DNA from 2 places in the Terrabacter sp. 2YAF2 genome. Region 2 is predicted to be linked to the other one. Evidence: predicted binding sites of a transcription regulator. Region 2 holds the regulator's gene; the other holds the start of a gene.

Region 1 (7,430 bases), on a different contig from region 2:
TGGAGGGTGGCAGCGACCACGTCGCCGTGCCCCGCGGCGAGGTCGAACTCTTTGCGCAGCAACGGGGCTCCGGCGAAGTCCTGGTCGGGTGCGATGAGGTCTGCGGTCCAGACGTGGGTCATGGTTCCCTTTCGGAGGATGGTGCGACGTCCGGCCGGCCATGCGACCGGCAGGGTCGTGCAAGTCGGTGTCAGCCCTTGACGGCGCCGGAGGTCATGCCCGCGACGATCTTGCGATTGAAGAAGATGAAGAGGACGAGTGGCGGGATCGTCACGAGCACGATGTTCATGAAGAGCAGGTTGTACTGCGTGCTGAACTGGCTCAGGAAGTTGTAGAGCGTCAGTTGCACGGTGGCGTTCTCGTCACCGGGCAGGAAGTACAGCGGGTTGACGAAGTCGTTGAAGATGAAGACCGACGACGTGAGAATCACGGTGATCGTGACCGGACGGAGCAAGGGGAAGATCACCCGGAAGAACAGCCCCAGGCCCGTGCACCCGTCGATCATGGCGGCCTCGTCGAGCTCGCGCGGGATGGCCGCGACGAAGGCGCGGAAGAGCAGCACGCAGAACGACATGTTGAAGGCCACCTCGACGAGTATCAGACCCGGCAGGGTCTTGAAGAGGTGCATCTGCTGGAGCACCCAGATGGTCGGGACGACCGCCGGGGGGATGATCAGGCCGGAGAGCACCAGGAGGTTCGCGATGTTCGCGGCGCGGCCGGGTCGTCTCTGGATGACGTAGCCCACCATGGCGCACAGCACCACGAGGATCGTCACCGATGCCACGGTGAGGATGATGCTGTTCCGGAACGCCGTGACGAGGATGCTGTCGCGTGCGGCAAACACCTCCTTGACGTTGTCGAGGACCGTCCACTCGGTCGGCAGCGAGAAGGTCAGGTCCGCGGACTCCGACTCGTTCTTCGAGGCCGTGAGGAACATGAAGATGAAGGGGACTATGAACACGACCGCGGCGACGACGAGTGCCACGACCTCGAGCGAGGTGCGTCGAACGGCTCTCATGACTCCACCTCCCGCGAGTTGAAGTAGCGCGACAGCGGATAGATGATCAGCGTCACGAGGATGAAGAGGACGACGTTGCCGGCGGTCGAGAGGCCGAAGAACCCCGCCTGGTAGGTCTTGTAGATGATCGAGGCGATGACGTCGCTGCTGAAGCCGGGGCCGCCGCCGGTCATGGTCCAGATGAGGTCGAAGGACCGGAGGCCGCCGATGAGGGAGAGCAGGATGACGGTGAACGTCGCAGGGCGCGAGAGGGGAACCGTGACGTTGCGGAACTTGGTCCAGGCCCCGCCGCCGTCGACGTCGACGGCCTCGTAGTAGTCCTTGGGGATCGCGAGGATGCCGGCAATGTAGATGAGGGTGGCGAGCCCGACTCCCTTCCAGACGTCGACAAGGGCGACCGAGAGCAGCGCGGTGCTCGGGTCACCGAGCCAGTCCGGCGCGGTGATGCCGACCTTGGCCAGCACGGCCGAGACGACACCGACGTCGGGCTGGAGCAGGACGCTGAAGGTGATGCCGACGGCGACCGTGCTGACGAGCACCGGGAAGAAGATGACCGAGCGCATCAGGCCGCGCGACCGGATCGGGCCGGTGAGCAGCACCGCGAGGAGCATCCCCAGCACCACCTTGAGTCCGCTGGTGACGACGGCATAGATGAGCGTGTTCTTCAGGCCGCTCACCAGGGCCTGCTCGGAGAAGAACTGGCGGAAGTTGTCGAGGCCGATGAACTCCGAGTCGAACAGGGTCCAACGGGTGAAGGCGAAGTAGAACGAGATGACCGTCGGGACGAGGAAGATCAGCCCGTAGACGATGCCCGCGGGGGCGTAGAACCAGTAAGGGTAGGTCTGCGCCCGGAGGCTGCGGACGCCCGTGGACCGCTGACCCTTCCGGCCGGCCTTGGCGTCACCGTGTGGGCCGGCCGCGCGAGCCTCGTCAGCTCGCGAGCTGATCACCATCCTGGTAGTCCCAGCTGCTTGGCCTGCTTCGTCACGTCGGCGTCGTACTGGGCCGCTCCTTCCTGGGGAGGCGTCTGCCCGGTCATGACGGCGACCATGATCTGCTCGAGCGAGGGGCCCTTGACCGGGGAGACGAACTCCAGGGCCGGGGTCGAGGTCTTGGCGTCGATGTAGGCCTGCATGTCTGCGGCGACGGGGGGCGCATTGGCGGGCAGCTTGGAGCCCTTGACGAGGTACGGACCGGCCGGCGGGAGTGCAGAGGAGAAGGCGTCGGTGCCCGGGACCGAGGCCACGAAGGCGACGAACTTCTTTGCGGCCTCGATGTTCTTGCTCGACTTGGGAATGTACTGGCCACCCGGCTCCCAGATGGTCGCGCCGTTCGTGCTGGCGTCGTCACCGGGGATGCCGAAGAAACCGATCTTGGCGGCGTCGGCCGGAGACAGCGAGGAGACCGGGAAGGTCAGCATGGGGTACTGCGCCGCCTTGCCCTGGGCCAGTTGCTTGATCCCCTGGGCGAAGGTCAAGGAGCCCGCGCTGCTGTTGAGCCAGCCCTTCGCCTTGGGTTCGGCCGCCTTCTCGAAGCCCTTGACCGCGATCGGGTCGGTCGCATACTTCACCTTGTTCGCCGTGTACTCCTCCGCCCACTTGGGGTTCGAGGCGGCGACGTTGTGAAAGTCGCCGAGGACGTACAGCTGCGAGGTGAAGGTGTCCTTGAGGGTGCCTAGCACCGGCGTGATCCCCGCGGCCTTGATCTTGTCGCTGTTCGACTCGAACTCCGCCCAGGTCTTGGGCACCGACAGTCCGAGCTTGGAGTAGACGTCCTTGTTGTAGAGGATGCCGCCGCCCATGGCCGTGCCCCACGGAGCGCCGTAGACCTTGCCCTTCTGGGTGACCGCCGGCAGGAACGAGGGGTCGGTGTCCTTCAGGGCTGGGTCGTTCGTCAGGTCGACGAGGGTCTTCTCCGGGCTCAGCGCCTGGAGCAGCGAGCCGGAGTTGTACCAGAAGACGTCGGCCATGTCGCCGGTCGAGAGCTTGGTCTTGACGAGGTTGTCACCGTCGGAGCCACCCGGCCGGGTCTGGGTCTTGACCGTGATGGTCGGGTTGGCCTTCTCGAACGCCGCGATGACGGCTGCCGCGGGCTTGACCGTCGTGTCCGCATTGTCGGTGAGCAGCGTGATCTCCGTCTTGCCGTCGGACGAGCCGCCGGATCCGGAGCTCGAGCAGGCCGCGAGTGGGACGAGGGAGAGGGCGGCGACCATGGCGATCGTCAGCCTGGAACGGGAACTCTTCATGGGGTACCTCCACAGCGTTGGGGCGCGGAACCGCGATTGGATGTCACCGATTTTGAATCGCTTCATTCGGTCGCTCCACGGTAGGGTCCCCCTGTGGCCGTGTCAACGGATTCGCTGAAACTTTCAGCACTCGTGCGGCAGATTCCATCACTCAACTCGAACTGGGCAGTGCGGGGGTTGACCGTCGCGAGACCTTTGCGCTTTACTCGGAAGCATTCTTCTGAAACGCTTCACACATGGCGCCCGAGGCTCCATTCACCATGACGGGATGACCAATGACGACATTCAGTGACATTGCGGGGCAGCTTGCCCAGCAGGCGATCGAGCTGCCTTCCTGGGCTTTCGGCAACTCGGGCACGCGCTTCAAGGTCTTCGGTACGCAGGGCACCCCGCGCACCATCGAGGAGAAGCTCGCCGACGCCGCGACCGTCCACCGCTTCACGGGCCTCGCCCCGAGCGTGGCCCTGCACATCCCGTGGGACCGCGTCGACGACTACGACAAGCTCGCGCGGTTCGCCGACGACCTGGGCGTCCGGCTCGGCACGATCAACTCGAACACGTTCCAGGACGACGACTACAAGTTCGGCAGCCTCACGCACGTCGACGAGCGCATCCGCGCCAAGGCGATCGCGCACCAGATCGAGTGCATCGACGTCATGGACGCGACCGGCAGCCGGGACCTCAAGATCTGGCTCCCGGACGGCACGAACTACCCGGGCCAGGGCGACCTGCGCGACCGGCAGGACCGCCTGGCCGACTCCCTCGCCCAGGTCTACGCCCGGCTCACGGGCGAGCAGCGGCTCGTCCTCGAGTACAAGTTCTTCGAGCCGGCCTTCTACGCGACGGACGTGCCGGACTGGGGCACGTCCTACGCGCAGTGCCTCGCCCTGGGCGACCGTGCGGTCGTGTGCCTCGACACCGGCCATCACGCACCGGGCACGAACATCGAGTTCATCGTCATGCAGCTGCTGCGCCTGGGGCGCCTCGGCGCCTTCGACTTCAACTCCCGCTTCTACGCCGACGACGACCTCATCGTCGGGGCGGCCGACCCGTTCCAGCTCTTCCGCATCCTCCACGAGGTCATCCGCGGCGGCGGCTACGGCGAGGGCAGCGACATCGCCTTCATGCTCGACCAGTGCCACAACGTCGAGGACAAGGTGCCGGGCCAGATCCGGTCGGTCCTCAACGTCCAGGAGATGACGGCCCGGGCGCTGCTCGTCGACCGCCAGGCCCTCGCCGAGGCCGAGCGGGCGGGTGACGTGCTCGCAGGCAACGCCGTCCTCATGGACGCGTTCTACACCGACGTCCGCGCCGACCTCGCCGACTGGCGCGCCGGCCGGGGCCTGCCCGCGGACCCGATGAGGGCGTATGCCGCCAGCGGCTACCAGGACCAGATCGTCGCCGAGCGCGTCGGGGGCACCCAGGCCGGCTGGGGCGCCTGACCGCCGCGCCCCACCACCGGCCACCCCAGCACCGCCACCCCATGAACCCCAGAAACCTCTGAACCCAGGAAGACCGCCATGACCAACGCTGCCGTTGCCGACCTGCTCGCCCGATCGAACCGCCTCGGGGCCGACCCCCGGAACACGAACTACGCCGGTGGCAACACGTCCGCCAAGGGCGCCGAGACCGACCCGGTCACGGGCGAGCAGGTCGACCTGCTGTGGGTCAAGGGTTCGGGCGGCGACCTCGGCACCCTCACCGAATCCGGTCTCGCGGTCCTCCGTCTCGACCGGATGCGCAGCCTCGTGGACGTCTATCCCGGCATCGACCGCGAGGACGAGATGGTCGCGGCCTTCGACTACTGCCTGCACGGCAAGGGCGGTGCGGCTCCCTCGATCGACACCGCGATGCACGGACTGGTCGACGCACCCCACGTCGACCACCTGCACCCCGACAGCGGCATCGCCATCGCCACGGCCAAGGACGGCGAGCGGCTGACCAAGGAGATCTTCGGTGACCGCGTCGTCTGGGTGCCGTGGCGCCGCCCGGGCTTCCAGCTCGGCCTCGACATCGCCGCCATCCAGGCGGCGAACCCGCAGGCCGTCGGAACGGTGCTCGGCGGCCACGGCATCACGGCCTGGGGCGACACGAGCGAGGAGGCCGAGGCCAACTCGCGGTGGATCATCGAGAGGGCCCAAGCCCACCTCGACGAGCACGGCGACCCTGAGCCGTTCGGCGGGGCAGTCCCCGGGTATGCCGCCCTGCCGCCCACCGAGCGTCGCGCCAAGGCGGCGGCCCTCGCCCCTCACATCAGGGCCGTCGCCTCCCACGACCGCACGATGGTGGGTCACTTCACCGATGCCGACGTCGTGCTCGAGTTCCTCAGCCACGACAAGCTCGCCCACCTCGCCGGGCTCGGCACCTCGTGCCCCGACCACTTCCTGCGGACCAAGGTCAAGCCTCTCGTCATCGACCTGCCCTCCGCTGCCACGGTCGAGGAGGTCGTCGAGCGTCTCGCCGACCTGCACACGGCATACCGCGAGGACTACGCGGCCTACTACGAGCGCCACGCACGCCCCGACTCCCCCGCGATGCGCGGCGCCGACCCGGCGATCGTCCTCGTGCCCGGCGTCGGGATGTTCTCCTTCGGCAAGGACAAGCAGACCGCGCGCGTCGCCGGCGAGTTCTACGTCAACGCCATCAACGTGATGCGCGGCGCCGAGTCGGTCTCGACGTACGCGCCCATCGACGAGTCCGAGAAGTTCCGCATCGAGTACTGGGCCCTCGAGGAGGCCAAGCTGCAGCGGATGCCCAAGCCGCGCAGCCACGCCGGCCGCATCGCCCTCGTCACCGGCGCCGCGAGCGGCATCGGCAAGGCCATCGCGACCCGGCTCGCTGCCGAGGGGGCGTGCGTCGTCATCGCCGACCTCGACCTCGACAAAGCGCAGGCCGCCGCGACCGAGATCGCCGGAGCCAAGGGCGCCGACGTCGCGGTCGGGGTGCAGGCGGACGTCACGGACGCCGCGCAGGTGCGGGCCGCCATCGACGCCACCCTGCTCGCCTTCGGCGGGATCGACCTGCTCGTCAACAACGCCGGCCTCTCCATCAGCAAGCCGCTGCTCGACACGACCGAGGCCGACTGGGACCTCCAGCACGACGTCATGGCCAAGGGCAGCTTCCTCATGGCCCAGGCCGCGGCGCGGGCGATGATCGCCCAGCGGCTCGGCGGCGACATCCTCTACATCTCGTCGAAGAACTCCGTCTTCGCCGGCCCGAACAACATCGCCTACAGCGCCGTCAAGGCCGACCAGGCCCACCAGGTCAGGCTGCTCGCGGCCGAGCTCGGCGAGCACGGCATCCGGGTCAACGGGATCAACCCGGACGGCGTCGTGCGCGGCAGCGGCATCTTCGCGGCGGGCTGGGGGGCCAAGCGCGCCGCCGTCTACGGCGTCCCCGAGGAGGAGCTCGGCGCCTACTACGCCAAGCGGACCCTGCTCGGCCGCGAGGTGCTCCCCGAGCACGTCGCCAACGCCGCCGCGGTCCTCACGTCCGACGAGCTGAGCCACACCACCGGCCTGCACGTCCCCGTCGACGCCGGCGTCGCTGCCGCGTTCCTGCGCTGACACCATGACCGCACGGGTGTTCGGCGCCGTCGACATCGGCGCGTCCGGTGGCCGGGTCATGGCCGGCGTCGTCGACGGCGCGAGCACCACCCTGCACACGCTGCACCGGTTCCGCAACGGACCGGTGCAGCGCGACGGCCACCTCCGCTGGGACCTCACCCGGCTGTGGAACGAGGTCCTCGCCGGCCTGCGGCTGCTCGCCCGAGACTTCCCGGAGACGGAGTCCGTCGGCATCGACACGTGGGCGGTCGACTACGCCCTCCTCGATGCCGACGGTCGACTCCTCGCCGAGCCCGTCTCGTACCGTGACGGACGCACCGGGCCGGCCGTCGAGCGCGTGCACCGGCGCGTCAGCCGGGAGGAGCTGTATGCCGTCAACGGGCTCCAGTTCCTGCCGTTCACGACCATCTACCAGCTCGAGGCCGAGAGGTCGGCAGGCCTGTGGGACATGGCAGCCCACATCGTCCTGCTCCCCGACGTGCTCGCGCACCGGCTCACCGGCGTATTGCGCACCGAGACGACCAACGCCTCGACGACCGGCCTGCTCGACGCCAACACGGTCGCTTGGGCCAAGGACCTGCTCGACCGCCTCGACATCCCG
Region 2 (7,430 bases):
GCGTGCTGGGACACGATGCCTGCACGCGTCTGCCGCTGAGAGGCTCGACACATCCGGGTATCCGCACCGGGCCCGGCCACGAATGCGGCCACGCATCGATAGGCTTCCAGTGCGGGGGAGCGAGGGCTGCTCCGCAGCGCGCGCCGGGCCGGGCGTGCACGACGCGTCCGCACCCATGTCGACAGGAGGAGCCGATGGTCAAGGTCGTCCTCGTCACGGGGGTGTCGCGCTACCTCGGTGGCCTCTACGCGCGCCGGCTGTCGACGGACCCCTCGATCGAGCGCATCCTCGGCGTCGACGTCGTGCCTCCGAAGCACTCGATCGGTCGGGCCGAGTTCGTCCGCGCGGACATCCGCAACCCGATGATCGGTCGGATCATGGCGCAGGCCGAGGTCGACACGGTCGTGCACATGAACGTCATCGCGACTCCCAAGGACACCGGCGGCCGGGTGACCCAGAAGGAGATCAACGTCATCGGCACGATGCAGCTGCTCGCTGCGTGCCAGAAGTCCGCGTCGGTGAAGCGACTCGTCGTGAAGTCGTCCGCCGCCGTCTACGGCTCCTCGCCCCGCGACCCCGCGATGTTCACCGAGGACATGAACCCCAAGACCCTGCCGCGCACCGGCTTCGGCAAGGACTCGGTCGAGGTCGAGGGGTACGTCCGTGGTTTCTCCCGGCGCCGGCCCGACGTGGAGATCACCATGCTGCGCCTGGCCAACGTCGTCGGCCCGAGCATCCACACGGCCATCACCGACTACTTCTCGCTGCCCGTCGTCCCGGTCCCGTTGGGCTACGACGCGCGGTTCCAGTTCGTCCACGAGGACGACGCGACGGCCGCCATGATCCTGGCGACCACCGGCCCGCCCGCCGGCATCGTCAACGTCGCGGGTGACGGGTTCCTCACCGTCACGCAGTGCACGGCGATCGCCCGCCGCCCGGTCGTCCCCGTCCCGCTCTCGGCGGCCGGCGTCATCGGCACCATCGTCAGGCGCAGCGGCCTGGCCGACTTCTCGTCCGACCAGCTGACCTTCCTCGCCTTCGGCCGCGGCCTCGACACCGCACGGATGCGCTCGGTGCTCGACTTCGAGCCGCACTTCACCACCCGTGAGGCGTTCGAGGACTACGCCCGCCACCTTCGTCCGGCCGTGCCAGGCGTGGAGGGTGTCGGTGAGGTCGTCAGCGACGCCGCAGGCGGCACCGCCGCAGCACTCTCCCGTGTCTTCGACAGGATCCAGCCGTGACCGCCGACCCCACCAAGGCCGCAGCCTCAGAGCAGGCCACGCCCTCGTCTGCTCCGGCTGAGCAGGGTGCGACGCCGCAGCCCGAGGCGACGACGTCCGCCGCAAAGAAGACCGCCACCAAGAAGACCGCGAAGAAGATGGCGGCAGCGAAGAAGCCCGCGACGAAGAGGGCTGCGACGAAGAAGGCCGCGACGACGAAGACCCGGGCGAAGGGGGCGACGGTCGAGAAGGCCCCGCCGAAGCAGCGTGCGCCGAAGGCCCGACCGGCCCGCGGCGCATTCGCAGCCGGTGCTGCCCGGGCGTCAGGCGAGCGGCGTCGGCGGAGCGGCACGCCCCTCATCCCGACCGCCCCCGTCGACCTCAGCCCGGCCCGGCGGCTGGCTGCGGGCTCCGACGACACGGCGGACGAGGTCATCGTGGCGGCCGTCACGGAGGGCCCGACGGAGCCCGAGACGTCGGCGGCGATGACGCCCAGGGCCATCGAGGCGACGACCGAGGAGTCGACGACCGGGGAGGCGACGACCGGGACCACAGGTCGCGAGCCCGGGGCGCTCGACGTGGCGGACGTCGCCGAGCCCGACGAGCCGTCCGACGCCCTGCCAGCCGAGCCGACCCCGGCCCGGACCCGGCCCAGTCGCGCCTCGATGCGTTCGACGCGTCGGGCCACCACCGGCGCGCCCACCCGTCTGCGCGCCGTCCCGTCGGTCGACTCGGACACCCCCCACGACGAGGCGCGCGGCGCAGACCCGGGCCCACGGCATACGCCATCGCCGGCGGAGGGCGGCTGGGAGCACGCTCTGACCTCGGGGCTGCAGTCGCGCGCCGAGAAGCTCGTCGGCGCGGTGCTCGAGGGCGCCGAGTTCTCCTCGGAGTCCCGACCCGGCCCGACCGAGCTCGTGGAGCTCGCCGTCAACGTGCTGCGCGCGGCTGCCACCTCGGCCGGGGTGCCCGCCGAGGAGGCCGAGCGTCAGGTCGCCGAGGCGCTCGCGTACCTGCGGCGCCGCCTGACCGGCGACTACGTCGTCGACGAGTTCGGGTTCGACGAGGACTACACCGTCAGCGTCCACCTGCCCCTGCTGCGCCCGCTCTACCAGAAGTGGTTCCGGGTCGAGGTGCGCGGCATCGAGAACATTCCTGACGTCGGCGGTGCCCTCGTCGTGGGCAACCACTCCGGCACCATCGCCATGGACTCGCTCATGACGCAGGTCGCCGTCTACGACGAGCACCCGCGCCACCGGCACCTGCGGATGCTCGGAGCCGACCTCGTCTTCCAGATGCCCTTCATCGGCACCATGGCCCGCCGCTCCGGCACCACCCTGGCGGCCAACTCCGACGCGGAGCGGCTGCTCAGCAACGGCGCGCTGGTCGGGGTCTGGCCCGAGGGGTTCAAGGGCGTCGGCAAGCCGTTCAGCGAGCGCTACAAGCTGCAGCGCTTCGGCCGCGGCGGGTTCGTCTCGGCGGCCCTGCGCGCCGGCGTGCCCATCGTGCCGGTGTCGATCGTCGGGGCCGAGGAGATCTACCCGATCCTCGGCAACATGCCGGCGGTTGCGCGGCTGCTCGGGCTGCCCTACGCCCCGATCACGCCGACGTTCCCGCTGCTCGGTCCGCTCGGGATGGTGCCGCTGCCGAGCAAGTGGCTCATCGAGTTCGGGCCGCCGATCGAGACCACGAGCTTCGGGCCCGAGGCGGCCGACGACCCGATGCTCGTCTTCGACCTCACCGACCAGGTGCGAGAGACGATCCAGCAGACGCTCTACAGCCTGTTGATGCAGCGCAAGTCCGTCTTCCTCTGAGACGTCCACCGAGACGTCCACCGAGGCGGCGCGGGGCAGCAGCGGTCCCGCGCGTCAGGGGAGGCCAGGGGTCGGCAGGATCGTGGTGGGCAGCACCTTGGTCGGCAGCAGGGGGACGCCGAGCGTGACCGACGGCACCGAGATCGTCGCCCCGGGCAGGGTGACCCCGCCGCCACCGATCCCGATGGTCGAGGACGTGACGCCGACGTGCGGAAGGCTCACCGTCGCGCCGGGCAGGGTGACGCCACCGCCACCGACACCCACCGACGAGCTGCCCACGCCGACGCCCGGCAGGTTGACGGTGCCGCCGGGCAGCGGGAGGCCCGTGACGGGCGGCACCGACGCGCCGGGCAGGGGCGGAGCCGACTGCGGGGGTCGCGAGAGTGTGACGCCGCCGGGCTGGGACGGCAGCGCGCCGGGGGCGGACGTGCCGCTGCCGGGGCTGCCGGGCCGGGCCGTTCCAGTCAGGCCCGCGAGCGTCTGCCTGGCCGCTGTGGCGCGCTCGCCACACGCGCCGCAGGCTGCCAGCTCCCGCAACGTCGCAACGTCTCCGGCCCCGAGCAGGTTGCGCAGGCGCTGCCACGCCGGTAGCGACGCCGCGGGCACGCGCGGCCGCATGGCGTCGACCTGCGGGATGGCCCGAGCGTAGAAGTCCGACAGCTCCGTCAGCGCCTCGGTGCGCTGCTCCGTCCGGTAGACCTCCATGAGGATCGTCTGGGCGCGGCTGGTGGCGTCGGTCGCCGCGTCGTAGGCCGCGTCGAGGTCGTGTGTCGAGGGGTGGCCGGCGTCGATGAGGTCGCGCGCCTCACCGATGTGCTCCTGCGCCTGGGCGAGGTAGGTCAGGCCCTGGTCGTAGCGGGAGCCTGCGAGCTGGACCGCGACGCGGTCGAGCAGCTGCTTGACCCCGTAGAGCGCGTCACCGGGCACCGCCGAGCGGGACGCGAAGCCGAGGGCCCCGCCGATGACGAGGATGCTGGCGGCAGCGGCAGCGATCATCTTCAGGGGTTTGGCCGCCACCCGCAGCACGGACACGGTGCCACCCATTCCCGGGGTGCCGTCCGTGGGGAGGGGCGCGGCCGCGGGCGCGACGTCGGCCGCGTCGTCAGCGAGCAGGCGGGCCCTCAGGTCGGAGACGAACTCGGCGCGCGGGGCGAGGCCCGCCTGCTCGACCGACTGGACGGCGTGGAGCACGGCGACGAGCTCGAGGATGCCGGGCTCGGCCACCGGTTCGCCGTCGAGGGCGCGTTGGAGGAGCTCGCCGTCGGCTCTGGGTCCGAGGTCCATGTCCCCTCCTTCGTCTCTCGCTTCTCTCGCGTGTCTCGCGTGTGTCGTCGTGCCCGGCCTGGTGGTGGTCAGTCGTGGATGCTGCTGGCGCATCGTCCCCGTCAGGGCGGGAATGGTCTCCCCTCCTGACGCGGCGCCCCGTGCGGGCACGTCGCGGCACGGCATACGACACGGCATACGGCGAGGGGTGGGTGGTGCGGGCCGAGCGTCGGGACGAGCCCACACGCGCCGCCCCTACACCGTGAGAACGACGAGGGTGCCGGTCGGGTTACGCAGGTCACAGCTCGACCCCCTCCAGCGTCCTGCGCAGGGCCCGCGTCGCCCGCAGCTGCAGCTGCTTGACGGCCCCCTCGGACTTGCCGAGCACCTTCGCCGTGTCAGCGAGGCTGAGCCCCTGGAGGAAGCGCAGGGTGATGCACTCCGCCTGGTCGGAGCCGAGATCCCTGATCGCCGAGACGAGCCGCTCGTCGCGCAGCCGCGTCAGCACCTCGGTGTCGGGGGAGTCGACCCGCTCGTCGGCGTCCCGCATGTCCGCGGTCGCGACCTCGAAGCGGAACTTCGCCGACTTCACGTGGTCGGCGATGAGGTTGCGCGCGATGGTGACGAACCAGGCGGCGATGTCCTTGCCCTGCCACGTGAACGAGTCGATCCGTCGCATCGCCCGCAGGAACGTCTCGGACGTGAGGTCCTCCGCGAGCGCGCGGTTGGCCACGCGGACGAGGACGTAGCGGAAGACGGTGTCGACGTAGACGTCGTAGAGCAGCGCGAACGCCTCCTTGTCCCCACCCTGCGCCAGCTCCACGAGGGCGGCGACGCGGGCCTGCTCGTCAGCGTCGCGCTCGACGTGGCGCCGGGAGGTGTGCGAGCCGGGCGGCCCGGGGGCGGCCCGGGTGAGCTCGGCACGGTCGGCCCCCTCGTTGGCCAGGGCCGCCCAGACGGCGTCGAGCGCGGACCGCCAGGTGGGCACGACCGGCAGGCCGAAGCCTCCGGGGGCGGGCATCGCGAGCACGGGCGTGGCGGCCACGAGGGTCGGCGCGGCCCCGCGGACAGGTGTCAGCAGCACTCGCGCCGGGGTCGTTCCCGACGCGGTGACAGGTGGGTACCGGCGCCCCGGTGTCCTGTTCGCGCGCATCGTGCACAGTCTGTCTCACTACGCCCTCGGGCGGGACCCCCCACGCGGCGTCTGTGGCGCATCGAACGCGCCGCTGGGGCGTGCGTGCCCAGCGGGCGTGCCTACAGTGGGTTCCATGTCGAGCGAACCATCCGCCGAGGCTCCCGTGCCACGGTCGGCACCGCGCGTCGTCCTGCTCGGGCGCCCCGGCTGCCACCTCTGTGACGAGGCCCGCGCCGTGGTCGAGCGCGTGGCCGGCGAGCTGGGCGTGGCCTGGCAGGAGCAGTCCGTCGACGACGACCCGGAGCTGCTGCGGCGCTATGCCGAGCAGATCCCCGTGACGTTCGTCGACGGGAAGCGGCACGACTTCTGGCGGGTCGACGAGACGCGCCTGCGCGCCGCCTTGCAGTGACCTGCCTCAGCGGCGCGTCCCATGCCGTGGTAGGCCGCTGAAGTCAACTTTGTGCATGGGTTCACAAACGTCTAGCCTGAACGGGTCCCCACGTGCTCCGCGTTCGGGACAAAGCCTCGTTCGAGAGGAGCCGGTGAGCAAGAGTGACCGCCGACCCAGCACTGCGTCGAGAGATCCCCGACGCAACCGTCGCGCGGCTTCCCGAGTACCTCCGAACGCTCTCCCGCCTCGCTGAGGACGGCGTCCTCTCGGTCTCGTCCGAGGAGCTCGCGGCCGAAGTCGGAGTGCGCTCCGCGCAGCTTCGCAAGGACCTCAGCCACCTCGGCTCCTACGGCGTACGCGGCGTGGGCTACGACGTCGAGACGCTCGCTCTCGAGATCTCCCGCGCCCTCGGCCTGACCGAGGACTGGCCCGTGGCCATCGTCGGCATGGGCAACCTCGGACACGCGCTCGCCTCCTACTCCGGTTTCGTCACGAAGGGGTTCCGGATCGTCGGGCTCTACGACGACGACCCCGCGCTCGCCGACGAGCGCATCGTCGGCGTGCCGATCCGCCCGCTCGCCGAGCTCACCGCGCACCACGCCGTGGACCCGATCGCCATCGGTGTCATCGCGACGCCCGCGCCCGCCGCCCAGGCCGTGTGCGACGCCCTCGTCGGCGCCGGCATCAGCTCGATCCTCAACTTCGCCCCTGCCGTGCTGTCCGTGCCGAGCGGCGTGGACGTACGCCGTGTCGACCTCTCGACGGAGCTGCAGATCCTCGCCTTCCACGCCCAGCGCAAGTCCCTCGCCGCGGGCGACCTCCGGTCGGCGGTGGTGGCCCAGTGAACCTGCTCGTCATCGGACTGTCCCACCACACGGCACCCCTGTCGGTGCTCGAGGCGCTGTCCGAGCGCCCAGACCGAGCCGAGGCCATCTCGGCCTCGGTCCTCGGGTCGGCCACGGCCACCGAAGCGGTCGTGCTCTCGACGTGCAACCGCCTCGAGGTGTACGCGTCGGTGCCGGCCTTCCACCCCGCCGTCGCCGCGATCGGCGAGGCGCTCGCGCTCGCGGCCGGCATCGAGGAGCCGTCGCGAACCCGTCGGCCCGCCGAGCTGACGCCGGGCGCACCGGCGGATGCGTTCGCCGCCCGTGCCGAGGCGCTCGCCGACCACCTCTACGTCCGCTACGACGACGCGGCCGTCGCCCACGCCTTCACCGTGGCCTGCGGGCTCGACTCGATGGCCGTCGGTGAGGCCCAGATCCTCGGTCAGATGCGTGACGCGCTCGCCGGAGCCCAGGGCCGGGGACAGGTGGGGGAGTCGCTCAACGCGCTCTTCCAGGGTGCCCTCCGTGTCGGCAAGCGCGCCCACGCCGAGACCGACATCGACCAGCACAGCGTCTCGCTCGTGCAGATCGCTCTCGAGGAGGCGGCCTCCGTCCTCGGACCGCTCGACGGCGTCTCCACCGCGGTGGTCGGAGCCGGGGGGATGAGTGGCCTGGCCGCCGCGACCGCCCGCCGCCAGGGCGTCGAGTCCCTCACCATCGTCAACCGCACCCCCGAGCGCGCCGAGCGCCTCGCCGCCGCGACGTCCGGAGTGGCCCGGTCGT

What was found. Region 2 encodes Rex, which represses fermentation and respiration genes when NADH is low (regulators of the CRP and FNR family bind a similar motif). Its sites were predicted from a motif close to CTTGTGAANNNNTTCACAAG; they were not measured.
Region 1: rhaI (L-rhamnose isomerase) is a predicted target of Rex. The motif match lies at 3,481-3,500, and genes of this name have one in related genera.

The regions. Positions count from the first base shown of each region.
Region 1 covers NZ_JBFRFG010000001.1:119,772-127,201, forward strand. Annotated here, with positions in the region: gene AB4030_RS00585 (family 78 glycoside hydrolase catalytic domain) at 1-122, opposite strand, end outside; gene AB4030_RS00590 (carbohydrate ABC transporter permease) at 191-1,018, opposite strand; gene AB4030_RS00595 (carbohydrate ABC transporter permease) at 1,015-1,971, opposite strand; gene AB4030_RS00600 (ABC transporter substrate-binding protein) at 1,965-3,263, opposite strand; gene rhaI (L-rhamnose isomerase) at 3,539-4,705, shown strand; gene AB4030_RS00610 (bifunctional aldolase/short-chain dehydrogenase) at 4,784-6,829, shown strand; gene AB4030_RS00615 (rhamnulokinase) at 6,834-7,430, shown strand, end outside.
Region 2 covers NZ_JBFRFG010000007.1:165,066-172,495, forward strand. Annotated here, with positions in the region: gene AB4030_RS11045 (NAD-dependent epimerase/dehydratase family protein) at 195-1,241, shown strand; gene AB4030_RS11050 (1-acyl-sn-glycerol-3-phosphate acyltransferase) at 1,238-3,034, shown strand; gene AB4030_RS11055 (DUF5667 domain-containing protein) at 3,089-4,318, opposite strand; gene AB4030_RS11060 (RNA polymerase sigma factor) at 4,596-5,381, opposite strand; gene AB4030_RS11065 (glutaredoxin family protein) at 5,566-5,841, shown strand; gene AB4030_RS11070 (redox-sensing transcriptional repressor Rex) at 5,985-6,668, shown strand; gene hemA (glutamyl-tRNA reductase) at 6,665-7,430, shown strand, end outside.